DNA from 2 places in the Parendozoicomonas sp. 2304DJ65-17 genome. Region 2 is predicted to be linked to the other one. Evidence: riboswitches for the same ligand, from Rfam matches in the RefSeq annotation. Region 2 holds a riboswitch; the other holds the start of a gene.
What was found. A riboswitch is a leader RNA that binds a small molecule or an ion and turns the genes downstream of it on or off. The one in region 2 is predicted to bind cobalamin.

Region 1 (16,072 bases), on a different contig from region 2:
TTGGCAACATCCATAGACGAACCACCGCCAAGACCTATAACGCCATCAATATCAGACGCAATGGCTTGCTTAGTGGCACTTAAAACCAAATGCTCAGCAGGATCTGCCTCCACGCCATCGAAAACCTCTGCTTTCACTCCAGCATTTTCAAGTGCTGACAACGCAGGATCCAGCAATCCGGCTTTCACAATCCCCTGATCGGTAACCACGAGAACACGCTTACCAATTATTTGCAGGCAAACTTCTCCCAGATTGGAAATTGCACCAGATTGGCAAATGATTTTTTGGGGAGCGTGAAACGTAAATCCATCCATGCCGTGTCTTCTTTTTATTATTCAGGCTGGATTTGATAGTACCTTTACACCTCGGTTAGGAAAAGTTGTGCTTAGAAAAAGTCTCTCAGGGATACCAGAAAACCCTCTGGGAAACATCAGGCAACATACATAAATGAATACTTGCTGGTCACGCTTGTTAGCCAGCCTATGTATATGTGTTTGCTTTGCTTACTTAATATGAATGGCTAGGAAAAATTTATGTCATAGATACTCAATTGGATATTTCGTCACTATAGAAGGGAGTCTTATGAATACAACATCTGTTCCCATTGCTGGAAGCTCATCTTCTGGTACCAGCGGAGTGACTCCTCCAGAATCAAATACTGGTGAAACAGGTCCTCAAGCGGATAAGGCAAAAGACATTCAGCCGAAAGTCATTAAAGGCACCCATGTTAACAAGCATGGTTATTTACATACCGTCTATTTGGTTTCTTCAAACACAATTCTGCCGAGTTGCCAAATTTGCTTTGACGATTTCATTTCAGTAAACAGAGTTTGTCTTGCTCAACGAGACAAGTCTGTTTGTAGTACATGCGCTGAAAAGGTGTTGAAGAAAAGGAAGCCCTGCCCTTTTGATAATAAGCATCACAAGCCAAGCATTCGCAGATTGAGGGACTTTCAGAGTGATGCCAAGCAGGAAATGGCAGAGATAACTGTTGTGTGTATGGGTTGCGGAAATAAAAGTAATCTTTTGGATATTGATACCCATGATAAGTGCCAAGGGGAATCACAAACACCATCAAAAGACTTGTTTCTCGACCTCGATGAATTGACTAGTTTGTCCAATCGCTTTAGAGGTCAATCTCCAGAAGCTGAGAGCGACAGTGAGGAGGAAGATGATGATGATGATCAGTCTGATTGGGACCGCTCTAGCTTAGAAGGCTCTGTTCTATCCTCCCATCACTCGTCCCTTACTAGTGTTCATAGTTCCGACGGTGAAGAGTCAGAGTGGGAAACATACTATGAAGAGAGCATAGCTGAGCCTGTATCTGTGCACTCAACTTCTCTATGCGATGTTGATGTTAATGAGGAAACAGAGTCTGTCTGGGAGGATTACGACTCAAACCTATATGAATCTGCCTCCGTGCACTCAGCTTCTGCACGCAATGTTGATGTTGATGAGGAAACAGGATCAATCTGGGAACACTATTCCTTAAAAGACTTCGAGTCGGCTTCCAGACACTCGGATAGTCCAGAGATTATTGCGGTGCCTGATGAAACAGATCAAAGCGATGGTGCATCTGGTCAAGAATCCTTAGTTGATCCAGAAGAACGTTCTACTTCACAACACGAACGGAGTAGCAATGAAGAAGATGAAACATCTTCCAGATGCTCAAGTACTCCAACTGTTGTTCATGTGTCCGATGAAGAGCATCTAAGTGATAAATCCTCCCAAACCCCTCCCCCAATTTTTCAAGTCACACAAGAACCTTCGGAACACGGACAGAGTGACGATGAAGGGGAGTCCGCCGTAGCGATAGTAATACCTCAGAGAGAAACTATTGTTATGAGCAACCTCAGGCGCTCTTCCGAGTCAGCTGACAGCTTCGTCAGTGCAGCAAGTAAGCCGCCCACCAGTGAAGATGAGCGAAGGAAACGTAAACGACCTGCTGAACCTTTAGAACAGAGTGGCCCTGTTAAGAAGGTGGCAGATTGGTTGTTTTCAATATGGGGCAGCAATTAAAAGACAGATACAAAAAAGCCGAAGCAGTTGTTAACCGCTTCGGCTTTGGTATTCGTGGTGGGCCCAGCAGGACTCGAACCTGCGACCAAGGGATTATGAGTCCCCTGCTCTAACCAACTGAGCTATAGGCCCACAGCGGCGTCAGATTATACGCATAGAGGTTCTTTGGTGCCAGTCCTGAACCTCTATATGATTATGATTTTTAGGGCTTTTCTGAAAAATAATTCCTCTGGCTTACCAGTCGATACCAATCTGGGCTTTTACCCCTGCTCTGTAAGCGTGACGTTCGTCTTTGACTTCGCTGATTGTATCTGCAATATCTGCCAGAGCCTGCGGACACCCTCGGCCGGTGATGATCACAGATTGCATTTTCGGGCGATTCTTCAGCGCCTCGATAATTTCATCCGTATCCACATAACCGTAGCGAGCGATGTAGGTCAGCTCATCCAGAAGCACCAGGGTAATCTCCGGATCTGCCAGCATCTTTTTGGTTTCAACCCAAACTTCCTGAGCGGCTTTGGTATCAAGCTCTTTATTCTGGGTATCCCAAGTGAAACCTGTTCCCATAACATGGAACTCTACACCTAACTTCTCCAGAACATTTCGCTCACCACAATCCCATTTACCCTTAATGTACTGGGCAACACCGGCTTTCAGGCCGTGGCCAACGCAGCGCAGAACAGTTCCAAAGCCAGAAGTGCTTTTCCCTTTCCCGTTACCGGTAACCAGGATAATAATGCCGCGTTCTTCATTCGCTTCAGCAATCTTGCTGTCGATATGTTCCTTTTTGCGCTGCATGCGCTGTTTGTACTTGTCGTCAGAACTGGTCATAGACTTGGCTCCAAAAAAAGGGGCACTGCTGCCCCTTGATATAAACAGTTCGATTAAATTTCAGGAGACCAGGAAACGGAAACAAAAACACCACGGGGCTCTTCGTTGTATCCATAACTGGTCTGGTAATCTTTATTCAACAAATTAACGAGCTTCAAATCAGTTTTCCACTCTTTCGTAAGTTGGGTACTCGCACGCAGATCGAATGTAGCAAAGCCATCAACACGGTCTGTGTTTTTTGGAGCGTCTTTGTCCCAGGAATGGCTCTGCGCTCGCATGATGCCGCCAAACGTATAACGACCGAACTGACGGCTAACGTCCACAATCAGGCGTTGCTTGGCTATACGACGCAGCTGCTGGTCTGTATCTTCATTCATAGGGTCAAGCAAAGTCAGGTTAGCCTGCAGATCCCAGTCAGCCAGCTTGGTTCCCAGTGCGAACTCCAGCCCTTTAATCTTCGCTTTGCTGATATTCTCAGCACGGTAGTTTTGAGCAGGATTGAGGGAGATTTTATCATCAATACGGTTTTCAAAAGCATTAACAGACCAATCAGCACGTAAGCCCGCAATGCTTTTACCACTGACAGATAACTCGGTATTGTAAGACTTCTCGGGTTTCACATCTGGATTAGGGGCAAAAACATTGTAGAGATCCTGAAATGTTGGAGCCTTAAAGGCTTTGCCCCACGACGCTACAACACGGATATCGGACGCAAAGCTCTTGCCGAGAGCAAAGCCACCGGTCGTTTCGTTGCCATACACTTCATTGTCATCCCGCCGTAGGTTAACTCGCAGATCGTAGGTGTTAAAGTTGATCTGCTGTTCCGCAAATATGGCTTTATTATCACGTGAGGTTACATCAAAGTCGGTAGAACTGATGACTCTGTCCTTATAGTAATCAACTCCTGCAATCAGAAGACTGTTCTCTGATGTGGCGATAGTATTCTGCCAGTTATAACTATGGCGGCGAGTGTCAAACTTGGAGCGACCATAGGGAGAGTCCTTGGCATTCTGATAATCCTGGTTATACCCAGCCGTTAAAGATGTCGTCCACCTGTCGTTGAAAATATGCTCGTACTTACCAGAAACCGCTTGCTGTTTGAATTCATAGTACGGTTTGTTAACTGGAGTAGAGAAGGGTGTGGAAGATGAGGTTGTATCGTACTCTGACTCACCTTCACTCTGCAGAAAGCTGACTGACACCGTGTCTTTGTCAGAAAGTTTATGGCTGATGCTCAAGTTACCACTGACATTTTTATAGCCGTCATTATCCGTATCAGTACCGTGTTCCTGCTTGGTACGATCATAGCCATCAGTATCAAAGGCATTCACTCCGGCAGCTATACGCGTTGCATCGTTTCCTCCAGAAGCGAAAACACTCAGCTCTCTTGTGTTTCTGCTGCCATAGCCAGCTTTGATGGTCGCAGAGGGCTTTGTACTGCCTTTGCGCGTAATAATGTTAACAACTCCACCAATAGCGTCGGCGCCATAAAGACTGGAAACCGGGCCACGGACAACTTCAATGCGTTCGATCTGCTCTGGAGAAAAATACTGCAGGCTGGCACCGCCAACAGTTGCACTGCCAATTCTCTGTCCGTCAACCAGCACTAAGGACTCATTATTATTAGTCCCTCTTATTGAGATTGAAGCTGCAGAACCCGGGCCGCCAGATGTTCTGATCTGTACACCAGGAAGTGTATTCAGTAAATCAGGAACACTGGCAGCTTGAGAGGTTTCAATATCTTCACGGGTAATAACTGAAACAGGTGCCAGTGTCTGATCAACTGTCTGGGCAGTTCGTGTGGCAGTTACAACAACGTCATCAAGCTGATAGACATCATTGCCATTTGCTGAAACCACGGAGCTTTGAGTTATTGGCAGCAAACAAACTGCCAAGGCTATGGGTGAGAGCTGTGTGCGCATGCTTTTTTATATTCCAGTTTTATTCAGGCTCTGGCCCGAAGCCTTCATTGAGAAATAAAAACGGAAAAGGGAGGGAGTATTGAGAACAGCCGTCCGAGAATTTTACTCATCCGCAAAATTCCTTAAGACAGGACCACAACAGGTCGCGCTGGCTACTTGGGTATTCCCGCCCAGTTTTCCATTTTCACAAAGGCAGGTTTCCTGACTCCAGTATCATCGCCTGACTCCACCTTCCCAAAGTCGACATCACTTCAGTGGTTTTACCGTTTACAACACGGTTGGAGGCAAACTCCTCTGTCACAGTTGCGGGCACAGTTCAGGCTTTCTACCTGATTCCCTATTGAGCCTACTCAGCACGAAAAAAATAACTTCTTCATGCGTCAATTCAGGCACCTTTGCGCAAGGCGCCAATATTATTCGCGTGCAATACGAATGTATAGGGCAACATCCCCGCCATAGGCGAAATACAGTCACTCTCCCTGTCTATAGTTATCTAAGGATCTCGTGGTTAAGTCGTACACAGGGAGTGTGATCCGTGAAGTCTATAGCAGCAGTCCTGGCCGCTGGGGTCATTGGGCTGAGCAGTGCTGCTGTAAGTGCCAGTTCGCTGCCAGCCAATCTCCCCCCGCCATCAGCAGGTATTACAGACCAGCGTCTCGACGCCTGGGAACAGCTTGTAGCCCGTTTGCGCTCAGCACCAGATAGTGAGCGCCTCAAGGAAGTGAACAACTTCTTCAATTCTCTCCTTTTCCGCAGCGATCAAACTGTCTGGGGGCAGGAAGATTATTGGGCCTCTCCTTCAGAATTCCTCAATCGTGGCACAGGTGATTGTGAAGATTACGCCATTGCCAAATACATCAGTCTTCGGCGCTTGGGAATGGATGACAGCCGATTAAGGCTGGCATACGTGCGCTCATTAACTCTTAGACAAGCCCATATGGTCCTACTCGTTAATACCGGTAATGGTGAACAGGTGGTTCTGGACAACTTAACCAGTGCTATGCAATCACCACAACGGCGAGGTGATCTGGAGCCTGTATATTCCTTCAATAGTTCCGGCCTCTGGCTACTGGACCAGCAATATCAGGAACAGCGTATAGGCCAGGCCTCACGACTGAGTCATTGGGTTTCACTTCAGGAAAAATCTCAAAATCCGGGTATATGGCCTTCCAGCGAATGATTATTGCCACCAAAGCCTATTAGTTCAGGCTTGCATTGCCCATAATAGCCCCCAAAGTTTTCCACTTCGTTATCAAAACGAACAGCTTTGGAAGAAAAGGGGACACTATGGGCCTGGGCAGTTGGAAAGAAAGATTGTTTGACTCGATGTCAGACATTAATGGTCATCGCTGGGGGAAAGTCATCAGCATTATTATCGCACTGTATGTGATTGCGATGATCATTCTCGGTGTGTACTGGAGTCAGGAGCCAGAAGCTTTTGATGTTAATGAAAATGCTACCGCCATAGCGACCAAACTCAATCGCCCAGTCGTGGCAGGTTTCACCTCCACCGCTACAGCTATCACCATTGGCGAAACTCTCCTCAACAAACCCGGCGGTTATACCCGTAACGATATAGCACCTCCCGGCGTATTTATGGACAACATGCCCAACTGGGAATTTGGTGTTCTGGTACAGCTGCGAGACTTTACCCGTGCAATGCGAAAAGATTTCAGTCGTTCACAATCCCAATCCAAAGAAGATCCTGATCTGGCTATTGCCGAGCCTCAGTTTAACTTTGACTCTAAAAGCTGGGCGCTACCCTCCAGTGAAGGTGAATACCAGCGCGGTATTGATAAGCTAGACAGCTACTTGCTGCGCCTCTCCGACAATAAAAACCCTGCACAGTTCTACACCCGTGCAGACAATCTGACTCAGTGGCTGCGCGATGTTGAAACCCGCCTGGGTTCACTGTCTCAGCGTTTGAGTGCCAGTGTTGGCAAAACCCGCCTGAATACAGATCTGGCTGGCGATGCATCTGCTGAACAATCTACTCCTGCAGCTGCGGAACTTCAGGTGAAAACACCCTGGACTCAGATTGACGATGTATTCTACGAAGCTCGTGGCACATCCTGGGCTCTTATCGAACTCCTGCAGGCTGTTGAAGTTGATTTCCAGGATGTTCTTGAGAAAAAGAATGCACTGGTTAGCCTGCGTCAGATCATTCGTGAACTGGAAGAAACCCAGGCTACTGTGTGGAGTCCGGTGATTCTGAATGGCAGCGGCTTCGGTGTTCTGGCTAACCATTCCCTAGTAATGGCCAACTACATCTCCCGTGCGAACGCTGCGATTATTGACCTGCGTACTCTGCTGACCCAAGGCTAATCCTTTTCTGAATCCATACCGGCAACCGCCGGTATGGATTTATCAAATGCCTTTCTTCAAGTAATCTTCTCTCCTTTCCGCTTTCTTTAAGCAGTTTCTTTTTTGAGAAAATCAGGCCATGGCGAAATACAACTCCCGCAATGTCGATACTCGTCTGGTATACAGCACAGATCAAGGGCGCATAAAAGAAGATAAAAAACCAAAGAACGAAGTCCCTGAGACAGACGGTGTTGTTCGTGTTCGTCCAGAGAAAAAGGGGCGTGGCGGTAAAACCGTGACCGTTATCACAGGCTTACCAATGGCAGGCAACGATTTGAAAGCCTTTGCTAAACAACTAAAGAAACGCTGCGGTGGTGGCGGTGCAGTAAAAGATGGCGCTATTGAATTACAGGGCGACCATGTGGATACCATGGTCGCCGAATTGATCAAGCTTGGGCACAACGCAAAACGTGCTGGTGGTTAAGTATTCGCTTTGCGGAAACGTTCAATAATATTGCGGGTAGGGCTGTCCAGCTCACTGGTGTCTCCGCCTCCCATCATTGGGTAAAGCTGTTTGCCGAGCAGCTTACCCAGCTCCACGCCCCATTGATCAAAAGAATTAATATTCCAGATCACACCCTGCACAAATACCTTTTGTTCATAGAGCGCGAGAATTGCTCCTAACGTTTTTGGCGTCAGGGAATCGCAGAACAGGATAGTGCTAGGCCGATTTCCAGGAATGACTTTGTGTGGTGCAAGCTGTTCGATCTCTTCCACCGAATTACCAGCAGCCTTCAGCTCTGTCTTTACTTCTTCCAGAGTTTTCCCGTTTGCCAATGCATTCACCTGCGCCAACCCATTGGTGAACAACCAGGCATGCTGGCTATCAATAGGCGTGTGGCTGGTAGCTGGCATAATAAAGTCAGCAGGAATCGTACATGTACCCTGATGTAACAGCTGCATGTAAGCATGCTGATCGTTAGTGCCTGCACCACCCCAAACGATAGGGCCAGTTACACTGGCAACAGGCTCCCCATCGTGCTGAACCCGTTTACCGTTGCTTTCCATATCAACTTGCTGGAGATGTTTTGGTAGATAACGAAGGCCATGATCATAACTGAATACAACATGGCTTTGAGCATTTCCCCAATGGCGATACCAAAGCCCAAGCAACGCCATGATGACTGGCATGTTTTGGTTAAACGGAGTGCGTCTGAAATGTTCATCCATTTCACCTGCGCCAGCCAGCAATTCGGCAAAGTTTTCATAGCCGACAGTGAGAGCAATGATCAGCCCGATAGAAGACCAGAGAGAATAACGTCCACCAACCCAATCCCACAGAGGAAGAATATTTTCCTTGGCAACTCCAAACTCTTTTGCAGCCTGAATATTGCTGGAAACAGCAATCAGGTGTTTCTCTAAATCACTCTCTTTAAGCCCGTTATTCAGGAGCCACTTTCTTGCAATTCTGCCGTTAGAAAGTGTCTCCAGTGTCGTAAATGTTTTGGAAGCGATAATGAAAAGAGTTTCTTCAGAGTTCAGTGACGCCAGGACATTGGAAATTTCTGCTGGATCAATATTTGCCACATAGTGAGGCGTTATCTGCCCGTTATAGAAAGGTTTCAGTGCATCTGTAACAACCTTCAACCCGAGATAAGAGCCACCAATACCAATATTCACAACATGACGAATAGGTTTACCAGTGTAACCGCACCACTTATTTGAATGAATTTTCTGGCAGATAGTTTTCATCTGCTCCTGTGCGGCATGAATGTCTGGCTTTACGTCTTTGCCATCTACCAACACTTCTTTAGCATCAAAGCTGCGAAGGGCGCTGTGAAGTACAGCCCGCTTCTCCGTGCTGTTAATAACAGCACCAGTAAACTGGCTCTCAATAGCTCCCGCTATATCAGCTTCTGTGGCTATGGATAACAGTTTCTCGAGAATTTTGTCATCAATCAGATGCCGGGAGTAATCCAGCAACAAGCTACAGGCATCAATGGAATAACGATCAAAGCGGTCAGTTTCTTTTGCAAGTGCGGTACGAAGAAAATCGGCAGGGAGTTGCTGATATAGCTTTCCCAACTCGGAAGACGCAGAAAAACCGGGTAAGGCTGAAGATTGTGTGGTCATTCCTTGATGCTCCGAAAAACCAGATTGAAAACAGTTTAACTGAACATGCAATGCAAGCATTGTTCCTGGGCTGCAAACATCTGATAAATCAAAAAACCGCCAGTCTGATTAACAGACTAGCGGCTTAGTTCCTTTGAATCAGCACCTTCTGTATGAAGGTTTTTTTACGCTACCTGAACAGGGATCGCGTTGGCACTGTGGCTGACAGTGTTGTCTGGATTCATATAAAGCAGAGCAGGCTTGTGATTGGCGCACTCAGCTTCAGAGTAATTGCCATACGCACAAATGATCACGCGGTCACCTGGCTCAACCAGACGAGCGGCTGCACCGTTCATGGAAATGATTCCAGAACCGGCTTCACCACGGATAATGTAAGTGGTGAAGCGCTCACCATTATCCTTGTTGTAGATTTGAATCTGCTCAAATTCGCGGAGACCAGCCATGTCCAGCAGATTACTATCGATGGCACAGGAGCCTTCGTAGTTCAGTACTGCATGTGTCACGCTGGCCATATGCAGCTTCGCCTTCAGCATTACATTCTGCATCGGGATATTCCTTCTTCTATGGTCTGCGTTGTGGTAAGTATCTACCGCAGTGCAGCGCAAAATACTTGTTCGGGACTTGTTTTACAAGTCAATCTGCAGATTGTCGATCAATCTGGCTTTGCCAAGACCAGCAGCTGCAAGAATAATCAGCGCTTTATCATCTGGTCCTGCAGGCCGCAGGTCTGAGCGGCGGATAATATTGAAATAGTCTGGCTGGAAGCCGGATTCTGCCAGATGAGCTATCGCATCACGCTGAAGAATGTCGTAATTCACATTGCCAGCAACAATGGCTTCTTTGGCTTTGTTCAGCTCTTTACTCAGCAGGCAGGCTTGCTCCAGCTCTTCAGGTGAGAGGTAACCATTGCGAGAACTGAGGGCCAGCCCTGTTTCAGAGCGAGCGATTGGGGCACCAATAATTTCAACAGGTAGGCACAGATCTTTCACCATCTTCTTGATGATGCAAAGTTGTTGGAAGTCCTTCTCACCAAAAACAGCCATATCTGGCTGAACGATGTTGAACAGCTTGGTCACAACCGTAGCGATGCCAGTAAAAAAGTCCGGGCGGCTCTTGCCACAATGCATACCATCCAGAGCTTCAACCTTGATTTCGGTGTGATGATCCAGGCCTTCCGGGTAAATAATGTGGGAAGTTGGCGCGAAAACCATATCCACATTGTGTTCTTCCAGCAGGGCTTCGTCCTGAGCCATGGTGCGAGGATAGCTGTGATAGTCCTCGTTAGGGCCAAACTGCATCTGGTTGACATAGATGCTGACAATCACAACATCCGCCAGTTGCTGTGCTTTGGTTACCAGAGTCAGGTGACCGCCATGGAGGTTACCCATGGTCGGAACCAGTGCAACTGTTTTGCCAGCAGCTTTTACGGTCTGAACGTAGTCACGAATCTCTTCAATGCTGTAAATGGTGTTCATGCGTCGAATCCATGCTCTGGAGCGGGGAAGGCACCACTCTTAACGTCTGCCACAAAACTGGCAACGGCATCCGCTGGCGTATTAGCTTCTGCCATGAAATCTTTTACGAAACGAGGCTTGCGGCCGTGGGTCATACCCAGCATGTCGTAAACCACCAAAACCTGACCATCTGTATCAGGGCCAGCACCAATACCGATAACTGGTACGTCTACAGAACGAGCAATTTCACGGGCCAGAGGTGTAGGAACGCACTCCAGCAGCAGGATGTTCGCACCGGCTTCTGCCAGCAGGCGGGCATCCTCAATCATTCGGTTGGCGGATTCTTCGTCACGCCCCTGAACTTTGTAACCGCCCAGCATGCTTACGGACTGAGGAGTCAGCCCCAAGTGCAAGCAGGTTGGCACACCACGTTCAGACAAGCCGCGAACGGTATCGCATAACCAGCGCCCACCTTCGAGCTTGACGACTTCAGCGCCCACCTGCATAAGCGCAGCGGAGTTCTGATAAGTCTGTTCCGGGGTAGAGCAGGCCATAAAAGGAATATCAGACATGATCATGGCGTCGGTATTGCCACGGCTCACACAGCGGGTGTGATAAATCATGTCTTCCATAGTAACTGGTACGGTGGAATCTCTGCCTTGGGCAACCATGCCCAGAGAGTCACCCACAAGAATAATATCTGTTCCCTGACTGCTGACCATATGCGCCTGAGTAGCGTCATAGGATGTGAGACAGGTGAATTTTTCACCGGTCTGCTTCATTTCCAGTAGAGAATGGAGAGTGGTTTTGGCCATAGAACCCTGGATTTGTATTTGGTGCCATCCTCTCTCGAGTCAGGCTTATCCGATGATGCAATGACGCGCTATATTGGTGGAAATGCGGGCTCTTTTCCAGTGCAGAATTTACCTGTTTTCTGGTATTGCGTTGCGTAACTGCTGCAAGACAGGAGGGATGCGTGGGTGAACCATTGGGAAAACAGCAGGTTATAAGCTTCTTATCTATAAGTCCGATGGTTTGGGGTTGAAATAATGTCGCCCTTTTCGACAGGTAAGAATCTCTTCTACCAGTTGGTGGTAATCCTGCTCATTGTGCACAAGATCGATTTCTGCGGCGTTGACTATCAGTAATGGCGAATCCTGATAGTAGTGAAAGAAGCGAGCGTAAGCTTCATTCAAACGTTTCAGGTAACCATTTCCTATCAGTCGCTCCGCTTCAATCCCTCGTTCACGAATTCTTTCTTTCAGAACATCTACCGGTGCCTGCAGATAAATGACCAGTTCTGGCTTTGGCAGGTCTCGGGTCTGCATACTCCAGGCCCGGTCATAGAGTTCCAGCTCATGGGCATCCAGATACATTTCCGCAAACAGGCGATCTTTCTCCATGCAGAAATCAGAAACCCGCACTTCTTCAAACATATCATTCTGACGAAGAGTCTGGAGCTGTGTTGCTCGCTGAAACAGAAAGTGCAGTTGGGTCGCTAGAGCGACCTGACGAGGATGACGGTAGAAACGTTCGAGAAAAGGATTTTCTCTGGGAGGCTCTTCAAGAAGAACATCATAATTGAACGTGCTGGCCAAACGCCGAGCCAGCGTTGTTTTACCAACACCAACAGGCCCTTCTACAGCAATAAACCGGGGAAAGTCTTCCCTTAATGGATACGAAGCCAACCTTGCTTCCATGTACGACTTTCCCCTGTCATATGTTTATTATTTTTATTCTTATGAATTGTGCCATCAGGCAGGCTGTGGCAGTGGAATCTCCGCAATCGCAGAAAGTCCTTCCTCTCCACTAGTTTGTAAAAGCTTTTTCAGGCTTTGTCCAGTAGGGAGCACAAGCTCAGGAGCAATATCTGCCAGTGGTCGTAAAACAAAATTACGCCAGTGCATTTCTTTATGAGGAACGATTAAGCGTACGCTCTCAATAATCTCTTCCCCGTAAAGCAACATATCAAGATCAAGGGTGCGAGCACCCCAGCGGATATGGCGCACCCGCCCATGATTCTGCTCAATCGCCTGCATAGCATCCAGCAATGGCAAAGGCTTAAGGCTGGTTTTCACTGCAACTACCGCATTGATGTAATCCGGCTGATCTCCCGGCCCAACAGGATCACTGCGATAAAGGCGGGAGGTTGCAATCAATTCAGTTTGATCAATCTCAGCTATCTGCGCAATGGCAGATAACACTTGCTGATCTGGCGCTTCAAGGTTGCTGCCCAAACCGATGTAAGCGGTAACGCAGGACATGGTTCTACCTTCTTCAAAAACTATTCGTTGGTTTGCCGGCTGCGAGAAGCATTATTGCTGGTAGGTTTGCGCCTGCGGGTTCTGCGACGACGATTGCGGTTCGGAGCCTTATCATCACCACGACTTTGGGTTTGCTCACGGTGCTGATGGCTGTGAGATTGACGAGTATCTGCCCGCAACTCAGGATGTGCGGCCTGGTAGTCTGTCCACCACTGACCCGCACCACCTAAATCTTCACCGGAAGCTTCACGCAGCAACAGGAAGTCATAAGCAGCACGGAAACGTGGATGAGTTAGCAGCTCATTCACCCGGCGAGGCTGACGACGTTCCAAGCGTCTCTGCAAATCCCAGATTTCCCGCATAGGAATTGAGAACCGCTTGGGAATAGCTGTGTGAGTACACTGATTGGAAACAACCTGCATAGCAGCCTGATGCAACGCTGGTACAGGAGGCAAACCCTGAGCTTCCAGATCAGCTGCCATAGCCACCACAGGAGGCCAGAGAGCCGCAGCATAGAAGAATGCCGGGGTAACAGGCTTTTCCTGCTGAATGCGTCTGTCAGTACTTTTCAGGGCTTCATCCAGCAGTCGTTCGCCTTGCGGGTTGTCGAACAATGCAGATTCTGTTGCCGGAAATAGTGGCTCGAACAGATCATATTCCCGCATAAGTCCCAAAACTTCCTGTCCATAGCCAGAGAGAAACAGCTTCAGCGTTTCATCAAAGAGTCTCGCAGAAGGAATATCCCGCAGAAGATTACCAAGCTCACGAATCGGGGTCGCTGTGGATTCTTCAATCTGAAAATCCAGTTTGGCAGCAAAGCGAACCGCTCTGAGCATACGAACAGGGTCTTCATGGTAACGGCGTACCGGGTCGCCAATCAGCCGAATCAGCCTGTTCTCAATATCATTCATACCACCACAGAAATCGTGAACAGTGAAATCATCTGTGGTGTAGTAGAGGGCATTAATGGTGAAGTCACGACGAATGGCATCATCTTCAATAGTGCCATACACGTTATCCCTCAGAATCCGCCCGGAGTCTGAGTGATGGGAATCATCCTTATGCTGCTGTTTTGCAGGCACGGAGTCATGGTTCGCCCGGAAGGTGGCAACTTCAATAACTTCCCGCCCAAAAACAACATGAATCAGTTTGAAGCGGCGCCCGATAATGCGGGAGTTTCGAAACAGAGAGCGAACAACTTCCGGAGGGGCACTGGTCGCCACATCGAAGTCTTTTGGCGATAAACCCAGCAACAAATCCCGAATACAACCACCCACCAGCCAGGCTTCGTGCCCCTGGCTGCGAAGACGATAAAGTACCTTCAGGGCATTATCACTGATGTTTTTACGGGAAATTGAGTGTTCATCCCGGGAAATCGTCCGTCGAACCGGCTCCGGTGTGGATGATGCATCCGTGCTGAAAAGCCTGGACAGGAATCCGATGAGTCCTTTGCGCCCGCCAGTCATAATATGCTGTGATCTCTGGTTACTGCCATGAACAAGACATCTGTTCGATGCATAGGAAACGGACATATTAACATCAGGCTCGGAATAGAGACAGTTTGGCTATACAGATGCCTCTGTCAGGTTGATAGGTAAAGCCACCAGATCATATCTCCTGGACACTGTTTAACCAGCGCTTCACTTATCACCTGACTGGCCATGGTCTTCTGCATATTGCTCAACCATTCGGTATCTTCAAGGCGACTTTCCAGATACCAATCCGGATAGGAGTGAAGCTTGCGATCATAATAGGCCAGAGGAAACTGTATCTGCTTGGGCAACTGAGGAAGATTCTGATAGAACGCTGTTACACACTGCTGCACCAGTTCTTCTCCACGACTGTTTCTTTTGCCGATATAGGTGGTGGACTCTGTTCGGTACTCATCGTTATAAGGGCGCATCATCTCCCCGTAGCGAGCAGCAATGCACTCTTCCATGGAGAGAGATTGTGGGGATGAACCATAACCCATAACCTCACAGGCCAAGCGTGCCTTCTCTTTGTTTTGATCCCCCATGGTTTGATACCAGGGAGCATTTGGCCCCAATTCCATCTGAGCAACCACAAGACTTGTGAGATAGAGGTTCTCTGCCGGGCTGAAGCAGTTGGCATCACTACTCTTGCGCAGAGGAACAAGAAGTTTCAGGTTAGGATTGCGGTTAATTTCCTGCTGACGATTCATGCGCATTCGCTGGCAGATCGTCTCACCACTGCTTTGCATGTGCGACTCTTGCATAGGCTGCTGGGCAGGCGTCTGCGACATCTGCATTTCTGATGATGCCGGCATTTGAGAAGGTTGCGCCATCTGTTCCATTTCGGCATGGAGTAACGAAGGCACAAATAACAATGCCAAGTAAATGTTGAGCAGGCTTGTCGCTCTGATTTGTTTCAAATCCTTATGAAACAACACGGCAAAATCTCCGGTCATGCTTTCTAATTCAATTAATTGTAGAAGAGCTGACCGGATATAGCGTAAAGGTATTTAGACTGCTTCCTTTCGAGGTATTCCCAGTCGCTTACGACGCTCCCATAAACACTTCCTGCTAATACCCAACTTTCGCGCCAGCTGGGTTTCATTCATCTGGTTCTGGTGCTCCAGAACGAAGCGTAGGAAGTAATCCTCCATGGAGAGTTCACTGTCATTTTCATCCAGTGGCTCAGCAGCCTTAGCAGGAGCTTGTACGTTGGCAGCAGGAATAGAAGAGCTTTCAAGACCGAGAAGATCTGGGGTGATCATATCGTCTTCGCTCAGAATCACGGCTCGTTCGATAGCATTTTCCAGCTCACGAACATTGCCCGGCCAGGGGTGGCGGCTGATAGCAACCAGAGCTTCAGGAGAAATCAGCATGGAGCCTGTTCCCATTTTCTCCGTTGTTTTCTCCAGTAAAGCTTCAGCAAGCAAAGTAATATCCTGCCCACGTTCTCTCAGTGGAGGGAGATTAAGCTCCACAACATTCAGGCGGTAATACAAATCTTCCCGAAAGGCTCCTTCGCTGGCCATCTGCTTCAGGTTTCGGTGGGTTGCTGCAATCAGACGTACGTTAACCTTTCGGGACTCTACAGAGCCAACCCGGCGAATTTCGCCTTCCTGCAGAACACGAAGCAATCGTGCCTGTGCTTCCAAAGGCAGTTCACCAATTTCATC
Region 2 (16,072 bases):
CTCATAAGAACCAATAGCAGGCCCGGCACTAAAGAATTTACCGTCAGCAACAACTTCCTCATGGCACACTATCGCCCCCAAAGGAGACAACAAGCTTGTCATATGAAAATTGGTTGTTGCACGCTTGCCCTTTAGTAATCCGGCAGCACCAATCACCACAGTTCCAGCGCAAACACTGATAATTCCTCGTGCCTGAGGCTCCTGCTTCCGAATAAAATCCAGAACTTCAGAATCTTTACTTTCCCATGGCATAACAGCTCCGATTACCAGCACATCAACCTGAGGGCATTGTTCGAAAGTTGTGTCTGCGGCAATGGTTGGCCCAAAAATGCTTTGAGTTTCGCCGGGTTCTTTCCAAACATAAAAAATCTCAGTTTCGGGAACAGAACCCAGAACATCTATAGCGCCCATAACATCAGGCAGATAGAGATTTGGCGGAGTAAGAACGGCAACCTTTAAAGGCTCAACTTTCTCCAGAGACTGTGTCTGATGTTCAGAAGGCTGACCAGAGAATCTTCGTTTGGGGTTATATTCCAGATTTAATTCCAGCATGCTGGCAAGCGTCTTTCCACGCAAAGCCTTCGTCACCATAAAGGCTGACTCAATACCACCGGTAGATGGCCCCGAGGTATAAAACTTTCCATCAACAACAGTTTTGTTCTGCTCAACAGGAATCGCACCATACCGGGCCAGTTGATCCATATTGGAATTGTTGGTCGTTACTTTTACACCCTTCAAGACTCCGGCTTTTGCCAGTGCAACAACGCCACTCGACACACCAATAACATACTCAGCATGTTCTGCCTGGCGTCTTACAAATTCGATATATCGGGAATTATTTAAAGATTCTTCCGGTACCTCTCCAATAACCAGCACATCAAGATCAGGGCAAACTTCAAAAGTAATATCAGCCTTTATAGGAAACCCGGACTTGCCATAAACCAACCCTTCATTTTCAGCGGCATAGAAAAAACGACGCCTTGGCTGCAAACCAAAAACTGCCTGCAACCCAACAACGTCCGCTGCACGAAAACCCGGAGCCAGTGCAAAACCAATTGATACTTTCCTGAAGAGAGACACTCTGTCCATTCCGATAGTCCGCTGATGAGAGAAAGGGAGATGCCAGCTCTGCTACAACGGACACCAGCAGAGCATGGCACCTCAAAACACGTGCTATGTCGTTTGTTGAACACCTGCAGTTCTACCAGATACAAGCTTTTCAATTCCAACAAAGAGCAGCATGACTGCACCCGTTACCGGAAACAAAACTCCTGTCAGCACAACCAGGGCAATTAAACCTTTCTGCCTGCCAGACAAATCTTCGAGTTCCTGCTTAGCGGGTGCATTAATAAGGGACCCGGATGGAGTGCGTCGCTTCCACCATAAAACACCACCGGTCATAGAAATCAGGATCAAACCAACACAGACCAGTACCGCCAGAATGACATTCCACCAGCCTGCGGCTCCCATGTGATAGGCAATGCCGGCTGCCATAGCTTTGGCTACAAGGTTGTAGTCATCCCAATCAATATCGGCAAGAACATCACCGGTGTACTGATCCAGATGAACAGTTCTGTCACCAAAAGGATTTGTAGCATCACGACTCATAGTGACAGACATAATGCTGTAAACACCGGTCTCGCCATCAGGTAAGCCGATACGGAACGAGTTACTGAAAGCGCCTTGGTCTTTAATGTAAAAACCAAGTTCCCCGGCCTTTTCAAAAGCCTGATCCAACATTATCTGTCCATCAGCATTGGTGCCCTGGGATGTAGGAACCGCTGTTAGCTCAAGATTCCAGGGCACTTCCTTGAGACCATCAGTATTTAAATCAGCATGAGTGATTTTTTCAGGGTTGGATTGCCACGCAGAGGCAGATTGCTCATCCGGAAAGGAGTTCCATGGCTGAACCATTTTTGCGCCCCAGATACCGGTCCATGTCATCCCCGTCAGCAGAAAGAACAACAGAAACAGGCTTAGATAAAATCCCATCGAAGCATGAATGTTTTTCCAGGCGGCTCTTTTCCCCTTACTCCATTCAGAAGGTTTCAAGAACATAGGAATAAACATGCTTTTCAGGCCAGCACTGTTTTTTGGCCAGTGCAGATAAAGGCCCGATATCAAGAGTAAAAAGCCAAGACCGGCTGCCAGCTCAATCAGAGCATCACCGGTCTCTCCCAACAGAAATGTTCCATGAATATCATCGCTGATAGTGTACAGACGATCTGCGTTTTCAAAACTTCCCAGAACTTCTGCAGTGTAGGGATTTACAAAAGTCAGTATTGTGCCGTTCTCACCTTTGACCTTAAACAGACTGGAACTTTGATCAGAGATAGGGGGAACAAATTGCGCAACTCTCGAATCTGGATATGCACTCTGCACAGCGTTCAATTGCTGTTGCAACGATAAAGGCTGATTTTCAGCAGGAGCTTCAACGGTTGTTAATTCATCACCGTATTGCCAGGCATCTATCCACGGATAGGCCAGCATAACCAAACCGGTTATCGACAACATCAGCATAAAGGGGATGACATAAAGACCAGCAAAGAAATGCCAGCGCCACATGGCTCGATAAATATTTTTATTCATTAGTTTTCTTATTTGTCTCAGGCCTTATGGCTATTTAATCCTCCTCCGAATACTACTAATTTTTGTTTCTGTGAAAATGTGGCAAAAAGTCGCATTCAAAAAATACCCCGTACAAGTCGGGGTATTTTTTGAAGCTGAACAATGTATCAGGTGCACACATCCAATTTGGCGTAAGCCACCATCAGCCACTTGCTGCCTTCAGAATCAAAGTTCACCTGAACACGAGCCTGAGCACCCTGCCCTTCAAAATTGAGAACAACACCTTCACCAAACATTTCATGGAAAACCCGCTGACCTAAACGCAGATCGGTACCGGGAACATCGGCGCTGGCAATCGCTCGCGATGTTGCTGTTACCGGGCGACTGATACTGGCATTCAGACGCACTTCATCCATCAGTTCACGGGGAATTTCCCGCAGGAAGCGTGATGGGCGGTTAATGGTGTCCTGACCGTGAAGTCTGCGGTTTTCGGCATAGGTCATGTAGAGCTGTTCTTCCGCACGGGTAATGCCCACGTAACAAAGACGACGTTCTTCTTCCAAGCCGTCAGGGTCTTCCATAGACATTTTGTGAGGGAACAAACCTTCTTCCATACCGGCCAGGAAAACCAATGGGAATTCCAGGCCTTTAGCGGAGTGCAGAGTCATCATCTGCACACTGTCAGTAAACTGATCGGCCTGTGTATCACCGGCTTCCAATGCCGCATGGGCAAGGAATGCATCCAGCGGTGCGAGAGTTTCCTGTTCCTCATCATCAAACACTTCTTCCGGATCAAACTCCCGGCAGGCAGATACCAGTTCCTCAAGGTTCTCAATCCGGGCTCTGCCCTTCTCACCTTTCTCTTTCTGGTACAGCTCAATCAGGCCGCTGATCTGAATACAGTGATCAGCAAACTCGTGAAGTGGCAAGCTATCACCTGAAGCAGAAAGCCCTTCTATTAACTCAATAAAGTTATTCACAGAGTTAGATGCCCGGGCAGTGAGCAGTTTCTGGTTAATCATCTGCCTGGCAGCCTGCCACATAGGCATACCGGCACCACGAGCTACATCACGAATAGACTGTACGGTTTTATCGCCAATACCACGGGGCGGAACATTAATTACACGTTCCAGAGACGTATCATCATTCACGTTGTTGGAAAGGCGCAGGTATGCCATGGCATTTTTGATTTCTGCCCGTTCGAAGAATCGCTGCCCGCCATAGATGCGATAAGGAATACCGCAGCGCAACATGGATTCTTCCAGAACCCGTGATTGAGCATTGGAGCGATACAGGATGGCAATATCACTGCGAGCCATTCCACCATCAACTGCACTTTGAATGCGGTCACTGATAAAGCGGGCTTCATCCACTTCATTGAAGCCGGAATACACCCGGATCGGATCGCCATCAACACCGTCCGTCCACAACTCTTTGCCCAAACGGCCGGGGTTGTTATCAATCAGTGTGTTTGCGGCTTTCAGAATTGTGCCGGTTGAACGGTAGTTCTGCTCCAGCCTGATGGTTTTGGCATTACTGAAGTCACGGGTGAAGTTGTGGATATTTTCAATCTTCGCGCCGCGCCAGCCGTAGATGGACTGGTCATCATCACCCACAACCATCATGTTGTCGCGTTCTCCAACAAGGTTGCGCAGCCAGGCATATTGTACGGAGTTGGTATCCTGAAACTCGTCCACCAGCACGTAACGGAAACGGTCACGGTAATGGTCACGCAGCTGAATATTGGTCAGCCAGAGTTCATTGGAACGCATCAGCAGCTCTGCAAAGTCCACCACACCCAGCTGCTGGCACTGCTCTTCATAGGCGGTGTACACGGCATGCATGGTTTTCTCATACAGATCGTGGCCGGGATCGTAGTGCTGAGGGCGCAGGCCTTCGTCTTTCTTACCGTTAATAAACCACTGAGCCTGGCGGGGTGGCCATTTGCTGTCATCCAGCCCCATGGCTTTCATAATACGTTTTACGATTCGCAGCTGGTCATCGCTATCGAGAATCTGGAAGTTTTCCGGCAAACCAGCTTCCTGCCAGTGAGCACGCAGAATACGGTGAGCAAGACCATGGAAAGTGCCAACCCACATACCACGCACAGGCATATCCAACATTTCTTCAATACGGCCACGCATTTCTGCGGCAGCTTTATTGGTAAAAGTTACCGCCATGATTGACCACGGAGATAAACCTTCCGTTTGTACCAGCCAGGCAATTCGGTGCACCAGCACCCGGGTTTTACCACTGCCGGCACCGGCCAATACCAAACCAGAGCTGAGCGGAAGAGTAACGGCTTCACGCTGGGCATCGTTCAAAGAATCAAGAATTGCGGTGACGTCCATAGCTCTAATCAGTGGCTCCGGTGAGATAGGCTTGAATATTCCAGACTGCCAAGTGTAACGAAAACGGCCGCCGGTGTTTATCCGTTAAGATTCTGTTGGCTGACCTCCAATGCTCAACATATACCCAATCAACTACACCTTTCCCCATATTGAAAAAACAACACATGTCGTTAAACTGACAAAAACTGATACTTTGTAAGTATTGGCCGCATTTTTGACTTGCCATTAATTGCTTGTTTCGGCTTAATAAAATTAGAACGGAAGCACCAAAAAAAATAAGAACAGGGTAAGGATGCCCGGAGCATTACCAAAAGGTGTAACTTCCTGAGTCTATGAACCACACGGCCCAACAATTCAGTAACACTCTCGACCTTCCCGTTGTCGACACCGACAAGGGTTGGCTGAAGACCCGTGTGCGTGCCGAACAACTGAAACACCTGCACAAAGGCTCTTTGCGATTATTTATTATTGTTGGCCTTTGCTCCGCCCTGACATTTCTAATGCTATGGTCTGCCCAGAGCTATCTTCCTGCTGCCATCTTCGTAGCTGGTTTTGTTGGGTTCGGCTTGCTACGCAATCGCATGACCAAGACCTTTCTTTCCAGTGAGCTGAACCTTTCAAAGCGACAGGAAATCTGGTTTTTCCTTTTTAATCTTGCCAACTTTATTGCCAGCCTGTTGCTGACAGCCGTTGTTGTAACGTTTTTTCCTCTGCATAGCATTATAAATTTGATCATTCTATGCACAGCAGCGGCAGCCATTATTTTCTCTTGTGCTGCTCTTTATTCGAGCTACCTTCCAGCTTTTTTCTTCTTTTCAGTCCCACTGACTCTGGGTGTGTCAGGCTGGCTGTGGTTAAATTCTCCGGCCGATTTCCGAAACTGGGCTCTTGCAGGCCCGGCGCTATTGGCATTTATGTCCTACCCGGCCCTGTATGTTCATAAAGTCTCGATAAATGGCCTTACCCGACACTTTATGAATCAGGCCCTCAGTAAACGACTGGCCAAAGAAAATCGTAAAACTGATGAAGCCCGCCAGGATCTGGAAGAAACCCGTGCTAACCTTGAACATATTGTTTCCAACCGCACTCGTGAACTGACTCGTACCAACTCCCGCCTTAATGATGAGATTCTTCAAAGAGAGGAAGCCAGCCTGGCCCTTCAGGAGAGTGAGCAGCGCCTGACACAGGTTCTTGATGCCAGTCGTCTTGGGTTCTGGGACTGGAATATGAAAGACGAACTGATTTATCACAGTCGGTTCAAAGAGTTATTTGGTTACGACATTGATCAACTGGATGGCTTTAAAGGGCACCTCGAGCACCTGATTCACCCGAAAGACAGCCTTTCCGTTCGCCGAGCCATCATCTCTCATCTTCGGGGTAAGAAAGAACAGTACATTGCCCGCTACCGTATCCGTCATTCAGAAGGCCATTGGGTCTGGGTGGAAGATCGCGGTCAGGTTGTTGAGTGGGATGAAAGAAAGCGTGCTTCAAGAATGCTGGGTACCCGCCGGGACATCAGCTTTGAACGCCAGTATGAGCAGGAATCCAGGCTGGCTCTTACCGTGTTTGAAAATACCAGCGATGCGATTTTCGTACTGAATACCAGCTTCAAGTTTATGACCGTGAACCGGGCGTTCAGAGATTTAACGGGATATTCTGATGAAGACTTAATTGGTAAGTCTACTCTCGACCTGAATCCCAGATATGGCAGCTCTGATCGTTACCGCAATATGTTGGAAACCCTGTCTATTGAAGGCCACGTTCAAGGAGAAATCATCGAACACCGTAAAGATGGTGAAACCTTCCCTATCTGGATTCAGATTAATGCGGTAAAGGATAACAGGGACAACCTGATTCACTACGTTGGCCTATTCAAGGATCTTACCCAGCATAAAGAAACAGAAGAGCGACTGCGTTACCTTTCCAACTATGACTCTCTGACCGGCCTTGCCAACCGCGCACTGTTTCACTCTCGTCTCCATGAAGCTCTGAAGATTGCAGAAAAGGAAAATCAGGAACTGGCTGTGATCATGATCGATCTGGATCGGTTCCGACAGATCAATGATTCTTTAGGTCATTCCACTGGTGACGAACTGCTTCGCCAGGTTTCCCGCAGATTGCTTCGCCATACAGCACGGGTTCATACAACATCTCGACTGGCCAGTGATGAGTTCGCCATTGTTATTGATAACTGGACAGACAAAGAAACTCTGGAAGAGCTCTCCAAAGAGATTATTAATACTCTCAGCACGCCTTACACCATCGACAACCATGAACTGTTAATCGGTGCCAGTATTGGTATTGCCCGGTACCCCGAAAATGGCCGGGAGCTGCAAACCCTGATCTCTCAGGCAGATACGGCAATGAATCAATCCAAGTACCTGGGCGGTAATACCGTACAGTTCTTCAATGAGAATATGCGCACCTCATCCCACGAGCGGATGATTCTGGAACGTAACCTGCGGCAGGCCATTGATGGCGACCAGTTGGAAGTTTTCTATCAACCAAAGATGACACTGGCAGAAGGCTCTATTACGACGGCAGAGGCTCTTGTTCGCTGGAACCACCCGGAAGACGGGCTGGTGATGCCGGGGAAATTCATCGCTCTGGCTGAAGAAACCGGCATGATTAATGATATTGGAGACTTTGTACTGGAACAGTCCTGTCGACAGGCCCGTGCCTGGCTGGACCGCGGCTGGGAAATACGTGTCTCGGTGAATATTTCAGCGCATCAGCTTCGAAAAGGAAATCTGGCTAAACAGGTCAGGGAAGTTCTCGAGAAAACGGAGCTGCCTGCTTACCTGCTGGAGTTGGAAATCACAGAAAGTCAGCTGATGGACGATATTGAACAATCCATAGAAATGCTGACTCTGGTGCGGGATCAGGGCGTAACCCTGAGCATTGATGATTTCGGAACCGGTTATTCATCTCTCAGTTACCTGAAGCGTTTACCTGTTGATACCCTCAAAATCGATCGTTCCTTTATTTCCCACCTTGATAGCAATGACGATGACTCAGCCATAACCCGGGCAATAATCGTTATGGCTCACAGCCTGGATTTACGGGTGGTGGCAGAAGGAGTAGAGAGCCGGTCTCATATCGATTTTCTGCAGGAGCATTCTTGTGATGAAGTGCAGGGCTACTTTATCAGCAAACCTCTGCCGGTCACGGAGTTCAATAAGTTTCTAGCCCACCGCCTGCAGATAACCGCTTAATTTATTAATTCCTTCTATATTGAAATAATCCCTTCCTGCAAAGGAGGGGATTACCCGCTTTACTGATAAAAGCGGAGATTGAAATCCATTACAGCAGAAAGCACACAAGGAGGTGTTCGTGTCTGCCAAAGTCTTTATCGGGATCAGCCTGGATGGCTATATCGCTGACCGCGATGGCGGACTGAATTTCCTGACAGATCCTCCCAACCCTAATAATTTTGATTATGGGTTTGTGGAATTCATGCTCAGAATTGATGGTCTGGTGATAGGTCGCAAGACTTTCGAGGCCATTCGAAAATCCTCACCCAAGTGGCCGTTTTCCAAACCAACATTTGTGCTCAGTAAAACCCTGAAAGAAGTTCCTGAAGAATTGAAAGGGAAAGTTGAGATATTTGCAGGCACGCCTCATGAAATCGTCAGAGCCATGAAGATGAAGAAAGCAAACCGTCTGTACATTGATGGTGGCCGGGTTATTCGGAGTTTTCTTGATGAAGACCTGATTGATGAAATGACACTTATCCAGATGCCAATTCTATTAGGAGGAGGAACTCAGTTATTCGGCACTCTTACCGGACACATGGAATTTGAGCATATTAATACCGAAATTTTTCAAAATGGCCTGATCAAAACACGATACAGACGAAAACATTAAACTCCATACAAAACCCCCACTCACCTTACCTGCTTTTTTGTACAACCTTCGACTTTCCCTCATAACGAACTCTTGTGCTCCGTTATACCCTTCACAGCATTATTAAAAGCAACATTGCTTTTAAGTGTTTTGGTGTTTTCAGTGAATGAACTGAAAACAGGGAATGAGGTGAGAATCCTCAACTGTGCCCGCAACTGTAACAGGCGAGCGTTTGGTCATTTTGCCACTGGGAATAAATTCCTGGGAAGGCTAACCAAAATGCCACGACCCTGAAGTCAGGATACCAGCCAGAACATGAGGGTGTGTTCACACCCTAGCTACAGCGCGTTATCTGTTAAGAATCAGGCGGGTGTACCTGATCGTGTAGTCATACTTTTGGTTTCCGGTTTTTCTACCCCCTTCTGAACAGAGCCACGCCTGTTTTTGCGCACGCTTTGGATACAGAAAATAAGGTAAACCGGATTCTCACATGCCCCATTGCTCCTCTGGTACAGGCACTACCCTTCTTCTTGGCATAGCCACAGAGTCCGAATGTCCTAAAAATATTCTTGTCGCTGCAATCAACCAGTTTATGGAAGACGGCGAGCATGACTTTAATGTTTTAGCCTCTCTATCCTGCGCACGGGAAAGTCTTATAAAACCAATTCTCTCAGACATTGCTGAGAGTATGTCTCTGGAACTGGAAACCTGCCCTGAACGCTGGCAGGCAGCCATGGACAAATACGTTCACAAATATCACGGTGAATTGGAAGGCCTTCTGCTTCAGGCATCTACCTGCGCACTATTCAACAGTGGCCGCAAAAAACTTCAGGCTGAACCACGCATCATTGAAGTTGAAGGCCACCGTGTCGCCCTCGCCCTCTCCCGCATAAAAGATTTACCTCTGGCTGAATACCGAACACACATGGTGTTCTGCGGTATTGAGCCCTGTATTCCACAACAGGAAAGCAAAACCTTTGCTCACCGATTAAGAGGCATCGCTAAACAGCTTGGTCTAGGCAAAGGCGAACGCAGAATGAAAATCACCCGTAGCCACTGCTGCGGAGCCTGCCGCAGCGGCAGTGTTTCCGTGATTTATGAAAACCTTCAACCCGGTGAAACCGCGGTAAATAACGGTTCCTGGATTGCCCACGGTGATGAACTTTCGGATGAGCAATGGCTGCAAGCCTTTCAAGCTATAGATGAACGCCGCCCGCTCACAGAGGTTCTTGATGAACGTTACTTTGTGAAAAAAATGGTGCGCTGAATCATGGCCAAACACTCTGTCATCAGTCGCAGTCTAGATAAGAAAGAGCTACGCAGTGGTTATACCACCGGCGCCTGTGCCGCAGCCGCAGCCCGCGCTGCAGTGAAGACATTGCTGTCTGGTCAGGAGCAAAGCGACATCACCATAACTCTGCCTGTTGGCAGCGATGTCACATTCCCGATTACCCGCACAGAGTTTTTAGAGGAAGGCGTTCTCTGCGCAATTACCAAAGATGCCGGAGATGACCCAGACTGCACTCACGGTGCAGAAATCTGTGCGCAGGTTTGCCTGAAAGATAATCCCGGTATTGCGCTTGAAGGTGGTGAAGGTGTTGCACGGGTAACGAAACCCGGCATTGGGCTTGAAGTAGGTGGCCCAGCCATTAATCCGGTTCCCCGCAAAAACATTACCGAAATGGTTCAGCAGGAACTGGATCACTCTCAACACCTGGGAGCAGAAGTCATTATCAGTGTTCCTGCTGGGCGCGAGTTAGCGAAACAAACGATTAGTGAACGCCTTGGGCTTATTGGCGGGATATCTATTCTCGGCACTCGGGGCACAGTCAAACCATTCTCCACATCGGCTTACGCTGCCAGCGTTCGGCAATCCATTCAGGTTGCCACTGTAAACAATGTTTTTGGCTTCGCCCTTACCACTGGTGGACGAACAGAAAAGTTTGCCATGACCCAGTTTCCGGAACTTCCCCGAGAAAGCTTTGTTCAGGCCGGAGATTTTGTCGGTGTCGGTTTGCGATCAGCTGCCCGCTACAAGGCTAGAAAAGTTCTGATCGTCGGCATGATTGGGAAAATTGCCAAACTGGCAGACGGAGCCATGATGACTCATGTCAGCGGCCCTGCCGTCAACTTCAATATGCTCTCCACACTTGCCAGTGAACATGGCGCACCTTCTGAACTCTGTGAAGACATACGCAAAGCCAACACTGCCCGCCATGTTCTGGAACTGCTGCAAAACGATCATTCCGGCAAAACCAACACCGCTGCGATCTATAACGCTCTTTGCCAAAGGGTTGTAGCTGCCGCTGAAAGCTATGGCCGCAAGAGTTTCCCAGTGAGTTGTTACCTGATTGATTTTCAAGGCCAGCTTCTTGGCTCCTGCGAACAATCCGCGGGCCAGCATCAATAAATTTAGGGAATCTGAAATGGAAATAATGAAACAGATGACGTCTATGGGGCGTCACATTGAAGAAAGCTCTTTCGACATTATTGATCGAGAAGTGTGTGGCCAGATTGGCGGTGAACACAGTTACAATGCTGGTGAGTGGGATGTTGTTCGTCGTGCAATTCACACAACCGGTGACTTTGAGTTCGCCAAACTGTTCCAGTTCAGTGACGACGCCATTCAGTCTGGCATTGAAGCTCTGCGCAAGGGCTGCCCGATTGTTTCCGATGTTTCTATGATCGTATCCGGCCTCAGCAAAGCTCGCATGAGCGCCTTTGCCAATACCGCTCACTGCTTTGTTTCTGATGAAGATGTTATTGCCCAGGCCAAGGAGATTGGTAACACCCGTTCTATTCAGGCCATGCACAAGGCACGGGATCTAGGCCTTCTCGATGGCGCGATTATCGGTGTTGGTAATGCACCAACGGCTCTGCTCGAAGCTATGCGTATGGTTCGAGATGGTGAGATCAAGCCAGCGCTGATTATCGGTATTCCTGTTGGCTTTGTGTCCGCTGTGGAATCTAAAGATGAGCTGCACGAATCAAAGATTGCGCCTTATATCACCTCTCTTGGTCGTAAAGGTGGCAGCACTCTTATCGTTTCTTCCATTCATTCCCTGCTGATTCAGGCGGCAAACTAATGACTGCCATCACTGTTATCGGTATGGGCGATGATGGCTGCTCCAGTCTGAACAGCAAAGCCATTGGCGCTGTTCAGCAGGCTCAGGTTCTGGCCGGGAGTGAACGACAGTTATCATTCTTTCCTCAGTTTACCGGTGAGCGTATTCCTTTCGGCGGCAGAGGTTTGCAGAACTATCTCGACCGCATCATCGAAACCTCTTACGAAAACAATGTTTGTGTTCTAGCATCGGGCGACCCGTTGTTTTACGGGCTTGGTCGCAGGCTTTCTCGCCTTGTTGAGAAAGAACATCTTTCCTTTATTCCATCTCCGGCCAGTATTCAGCTGGCATTCTCTGCACTGAATATGCCCTGGGATGACGCAACCATTCTTTCGGTTCACGGTCGTCCGATGAAAGGGCTGGTTAGTAAACTTCAGCAAGGCCAGAAGTTTGCGTTGATGACGGATCGTGTTCATCACCCAGTAGCTGTCGCTCAACACCTGCAAGCTTATGGTGAACTGGATTGGCAACTTCATATCTGTGCCCGCATGGGTGGAACAGAAGAATCTGTGACTCAGTGGAATGTTTCCGATCTGGCACAGGCTGACCCGGAATCCATTGATCCCCTGAACGTAATGATTCTGGTGAATGAGCAACACAAACCGTGGAATGGTTACGACCGCCACTGCTCCGATGACGCTTACCGCAAGCGCATGCCAGCCAAAGGTTTAATTACCAAACAGGAAGTGCGGGCACTGGCTGTTGCCGGTTTAAACCTGACTCCGGATTCCGTTGTCTGGGATATCGGCACAGGTTCCGGCTCTATCGCAATTGAAGCAGCCAAGCAGGCGTGGCGCGGCGAAGTTTATGCCGTTGAGAGCGTTGATGAATGTGTCGAGTTCTGCCGCGCCAATGCTCAGGAACATCGGGTCGATCATCTGCAGGTTGTGCCCGGCATGGCACCGGAAGCTTTGCAGGATCTTCCGGTACCAGACGCAATCTTTATTGGCGGCACCCGCGGGCAGATGGCTGAGATTCTCAACCACTGCTTCGAGGTTTTAAAACCCGGCGGTCGTCTTCTACTCAGCGCCGTGACCCTCGACACCGTTACCGAGGCTTTCCACTGCTTTAAGAATCTGTCGGTCGAACCTTCCATAAGCCTGATCAATATCTCTCGTAACCGCCCTATTGCCAGCTACACCGGTTACCGGGCCGAGAACCCAATTCATCTATTTACTATTACCAAGGCGATTGCCCCATGAGCACAAAGAAATACGGAAAACTCTATGCGGTAGGTGTGGGCACTGGCGCGCCAGACCTGATGACTCTTCGTGCAGCCAATCTGCTGAAGGATGTTGATGTTATTGCCATTCCAGAAAAGAAGCAGGGAGCCCACGACTCCTTTGCCTGGGATATCGTAACCGGCGCTGTTCCTGAAGATGATATGAAAGGCCAGCGTATGTTCCTGTGGTTCCCCATGACCAAGGACGCAACCATTACTGTTCCCGCCTGGAACGCTGCTTCTGACGCTATTGGTGAATGTCTGGCTGCTGGTAAAGATGTTGCTTTTATCACCGAAGGTGACCCATCTGTTTACAGCACCTGGCACTACATTCTGGACGAGCACGAAGAGCGCTGGCCAGACGTTGAACTGGAAATTGTTCCCGGCATTACTTCCGTAACTGCCGTTCCTGCCGCAACCGGTATACCACTGGCTGAAGGTGAAGAACGTTTCTGCGTGGTTCCTGCCACTTACGGCATCAACATGCTGCCGACTCTGGTGAAAGGGTTCGACACCATTATGCTGATCAAAGCTGGGCGAATGATTCCTGAGCTAATCGCCATGCTTAAGGACCTGGATATTCTGGATAAAGCCACTTACGTGTCTCACGCCAGCTTGGAGAAGCAGGAAGTTTACAAAAACCTCGAAGATGTACCGGAAGAAAACCGTTACTTCTCCATGGTTCAGATTTCTATCCGTCAGCGCAAAGGCGTGCTGCGCACCGGCGTAAGCCAGAACGTTTAAGGCTGACTGATGCAATACGCCCTCTATGCCATTACCCGCAAGGGACTTGAGAAAGCCACGGCTCTTCGAGATCAATTGGAAGATGCTGAGCTTTTTGTTTCATCCAAACTGTTTTCTGAAGCGCCGGAAGGCGCGCGGGAAATCACCAGTTCTCTGGGTAATGTCATAGCGGAGCAGTTCAACCAGTACAGCAACCATGTGATGTTTTTCAGCATTGGTATTGCTGTGCGGATGATTGCTCCTGTGATCAAAGATAAACGGCAGGACCCTGCTGTTATCTGTGTAGATGAGAACGCCAACTGGAGTGTTCCCATTCTTTCCGGTCACCGGGGCGGCGCGAACGATACTGCGCAGCATCTGGCTCAACTGCTGGATGCACAGGCGGTTTTAACCACTGCGTCAGACTCTTCACAAACCTTGTCTGTAGACACCATGGGTAAGCCTTTTGGCTGGATTCTTGATCCTGCCTGCGAGAAAGCTATTACCCCGGTCGCCAGCGCTGTTGTGAATGGTGATCCAGTTGTTGTGATTCAGGAGTGTGGTGAAACAGGTTGGTGGCCAGCGGGTAAACCTTTGCCTGCGAATATTCGAGTTACCAAGCAACTGTCTGATATTGATTCCAATAATGCCGCTGAACATTACGTGCTGATCTCAGATCGCAGCCAGCTACTGGAACAGCGTCCTGACCTGATCAATAGAGCTGTGCTTTGGCGCCCCAAAACTATTGTTCTGGGATTGGGGTGTGACCGGGGAACGCCTCTTGAGGTGATCCAGAAAGGTATTGCTCAGATTTGCACGGAAAACGCTGTCAGCCCTTTAAGCGTTTCCAAGCTGACCAGTATTTCCATCAAAAGTGATGAGCAGGCGTTTATTGATTACGCCGATCAGGCTGGTGTGCCTTTTGAAACCTATCCCGCAGAAGTGCTGGATAAGGTGGAAGGAATTGAAAACCCTTCCGAAGTGGTTCGTCGCTGCGTGGGAGTCAGCTCTGTTGGCGAAGCCGCGTCTTTATACGCCAGCGGTGCCAAGAAACTACTGATTCCTAAAACCAAATTTACCCTCTCGAAAGAGGGTAAAAACATGACGCTGGCCGCTTGTCGTATAGAGGTTTAAGGCAGCTTTTTGAGCTCGAGTTCGATCTGGTCTTTCAGGATATCCACCAGCTCTGGCATATCCAGAAGACAGAAACGATCTCCACTCACAGGTTCGGCGACTTCAATGTCGAAATGATCACTGAGCTGTTCTTTGATGCTCATTAAGTCATTTTCGAAGTGGTTGCCGCTCACCAGAAGCATAGGAATCAGGCGCAGTTTCGGGCGTTCGCAGTTAACAACTGAACGGATATCCCGAATAAGACCATCACGCATAGCGTGGAATGGAAACGCGCCTTCAAGGGAGCAGCTGAAGTTACGGTGATCCATGCGGTTGAGGAAGTTCTGGCTGTACTGGATAGCAGAATAACCCGCGTTATCCAGCTGAGGAGAACCATGGCTGATATAGAGGTTAGCCATGCCATCAACGACAGGATGGCGTTCGTGAATAGCCTGCAGCAGTTTGGTCGCTGTACCGGTTTTATTCAGCAAGGCAGGAGTTACCGCGAAACGGGACAGTGAGAACTGTTCGAAACCTTTCACAGTATTGAGCACAACACTGTGTTCGTCGGTGGGGTAGAGGTAGCAGGAGACAACGACAATACGACGATAACCTTCCATGTCCAGGTTAGCCAGAACCTGAGGAAGATTCAGCCAGCGGGAGGATTCCTCTTTAGCGGCCAGTCGTTTGATAACCATGCGGGAGGTAACCGCAATTTCTACCGGGTAATCCGGAAAGGCTTCACGAACAGAGTCAGCCAGCTTGTTATAGCGATTCTGTTCCACAACGGAGCCGAAGCAGGAAAGGACAATAGCCGTGTCCTTATTGTAGTGACGAAAACGTTTCATGACAGATTCCTGAAAAAGGGGTTGGTGATAAGCATTCTGCAAACGTACGCAGAACAGTCCAAAGAGTGCTTATCAGGAATTCCTGTCTGGGAATGGTGCGGAGCAGTCTCTGGCGGGAGTGGCTTCGCAGTGGAATTGAAATGTTTTGATGTCTTTTATTCTAACTGAAACCGAGAATGATGGGTAATACAGAGAAAGGACGACTGACAGTCGTTGGTATTGGTCCCGGCAGCCCTGAGCTGATGGCACCTATGGCCCGTGAGGCCATTGAAAATG

Region 1: it holds a riboswitch for cobalamin, as region 2 does, so the genes downstream of both, ACY2RR_RS20680 (TonB-dependent receptor domain-containing protein) here and ACY2RR_RS16735 (hypothetical protein) in region 2, are expected to answer to the same signal.

Annotation. Positions count from the first base shown of each region.
Region 1 is NZ_JBYVJV010000010.1:137,745-153,816, forward strand. Features, by position in the region: gene ACY2RR_RS20660 (iron-containing alcohol dehydrogenase) at 1-314, opposite strand, end outside; gene ACY2RR_RS20665 (hypothetical protein) at 583-2,019, shown strand; tRNA gene ACY2RR_RS20670 (tRNA-Ile) at 2,075-2,151, opposite strand; gene cobO (cob(I)yrinic acid a,c-diamide adenosyltransferase) at 2,254-2,850, opposite strand; gene ACY2RR_RS20680 (TonB-dependent receptor domain-containing protein) at 2,904-4,772, opposite strand; cobalamin riboswitch at 4,947-5,142, opposite strand; gene ACY2RR_RS20685 (transglutaminase-like cysteine peptidase) at 5,308-5,952, shown strand; gene ACY2RR_RS20690 (DUF2333 family protein) at 6,060-7,097, shown strand; gene yciH (stress response translation initiation inhibitor YciH) at 7,216-7,560, shown strand; gene pgi (glucose-6-phosphate isomerase) at 7,557-9,209, opposite strand; gene panD (aspartate 1-decarboxylase) at 9,374-9,754, opposite strand; gene panC (pantoate--beta-alanine ligase) at 9,836-10,684, opposite strand; gene panB (3-methyl-2-oxobutanoate hydroxymethyltransferase) at 10,681-11,478, opposite strand; gene ACY2RR_RS20720 (deoxynucleoside kinase) at 11,683-12,363, opposite strand; gene folK (2-amino-4-hydroxy-6-hydroxymethyldihydropteridine diphosphokinase) at 12,418-12,927, opposite strand; gene pcnB (polynucleotide adenylyltransferase PcnB) at 12,948-14,393, opposite strand; gene ACY2RR_RS20735 (hypothetical protein) at 14,510-15,337, opposite strand; gene ACY2RR_RS20740 (sigma-54-dependent transcriptional regulator) at 15,410-16,072, opposite strand, start outside.
Region 2 is NZ_JBYVJV010000006.1:314,450-330,521, reverse strand. Features, by position in the region: gene ACY2RR_RS16760 (DJ-1/PfpI family protein) at 1-1,089, opposite strand, end outside; gene ACY2RR_RS16755 (PepSY-associated TM helix domain-containing protein) at 1,174-2,589, opposite strand; gene uvrD (DNA helicase II) at 2,736-4,919, opposite strand; gene ACY2RR_RS16745 (EAL domain-containing protein) at 5,252-8,134, shown strand; gene ACY2RR_RS16740 (dihydrofolate reductase family protein) at 8,253-8,786, shown strand; cobalamin riboswitch at 8,900-9,092, shown strand; gene ACY2RR_RS16735 (hypothetical protein) at 9,256-10,032, shown strand; gene ACY2RR_RS16730 (cobalt-precorrin-5B (C(1))-methyltransferase) at 10,036-11,175, shown strand; gene ACY2RR_RS16725 (precorrin-8X methylmutase) at 11,192-11,851, shown strand; gene cbiE (precorrin-6y C5,15-methyltransferase (decarboxylating) subunit CbiE) at 11,851-13,092, shown strand; gene cobI (precorrin-2 C(20)-methyltransferase) at 13,089-13,856, shown strand; gene ACY2RR_RS16710 (cobalt-precorrin 5A hydrolase) at 13,866-14,969, shown strand; gene ACY2RR_RS16705 (sirohydrochlorin cobaltochelatase) at 14,966-15,796, opposite strand; gene cobJ (precorrin-3B C(17)-methyltransferase) at 15,973-16,072, shown strand, end outside.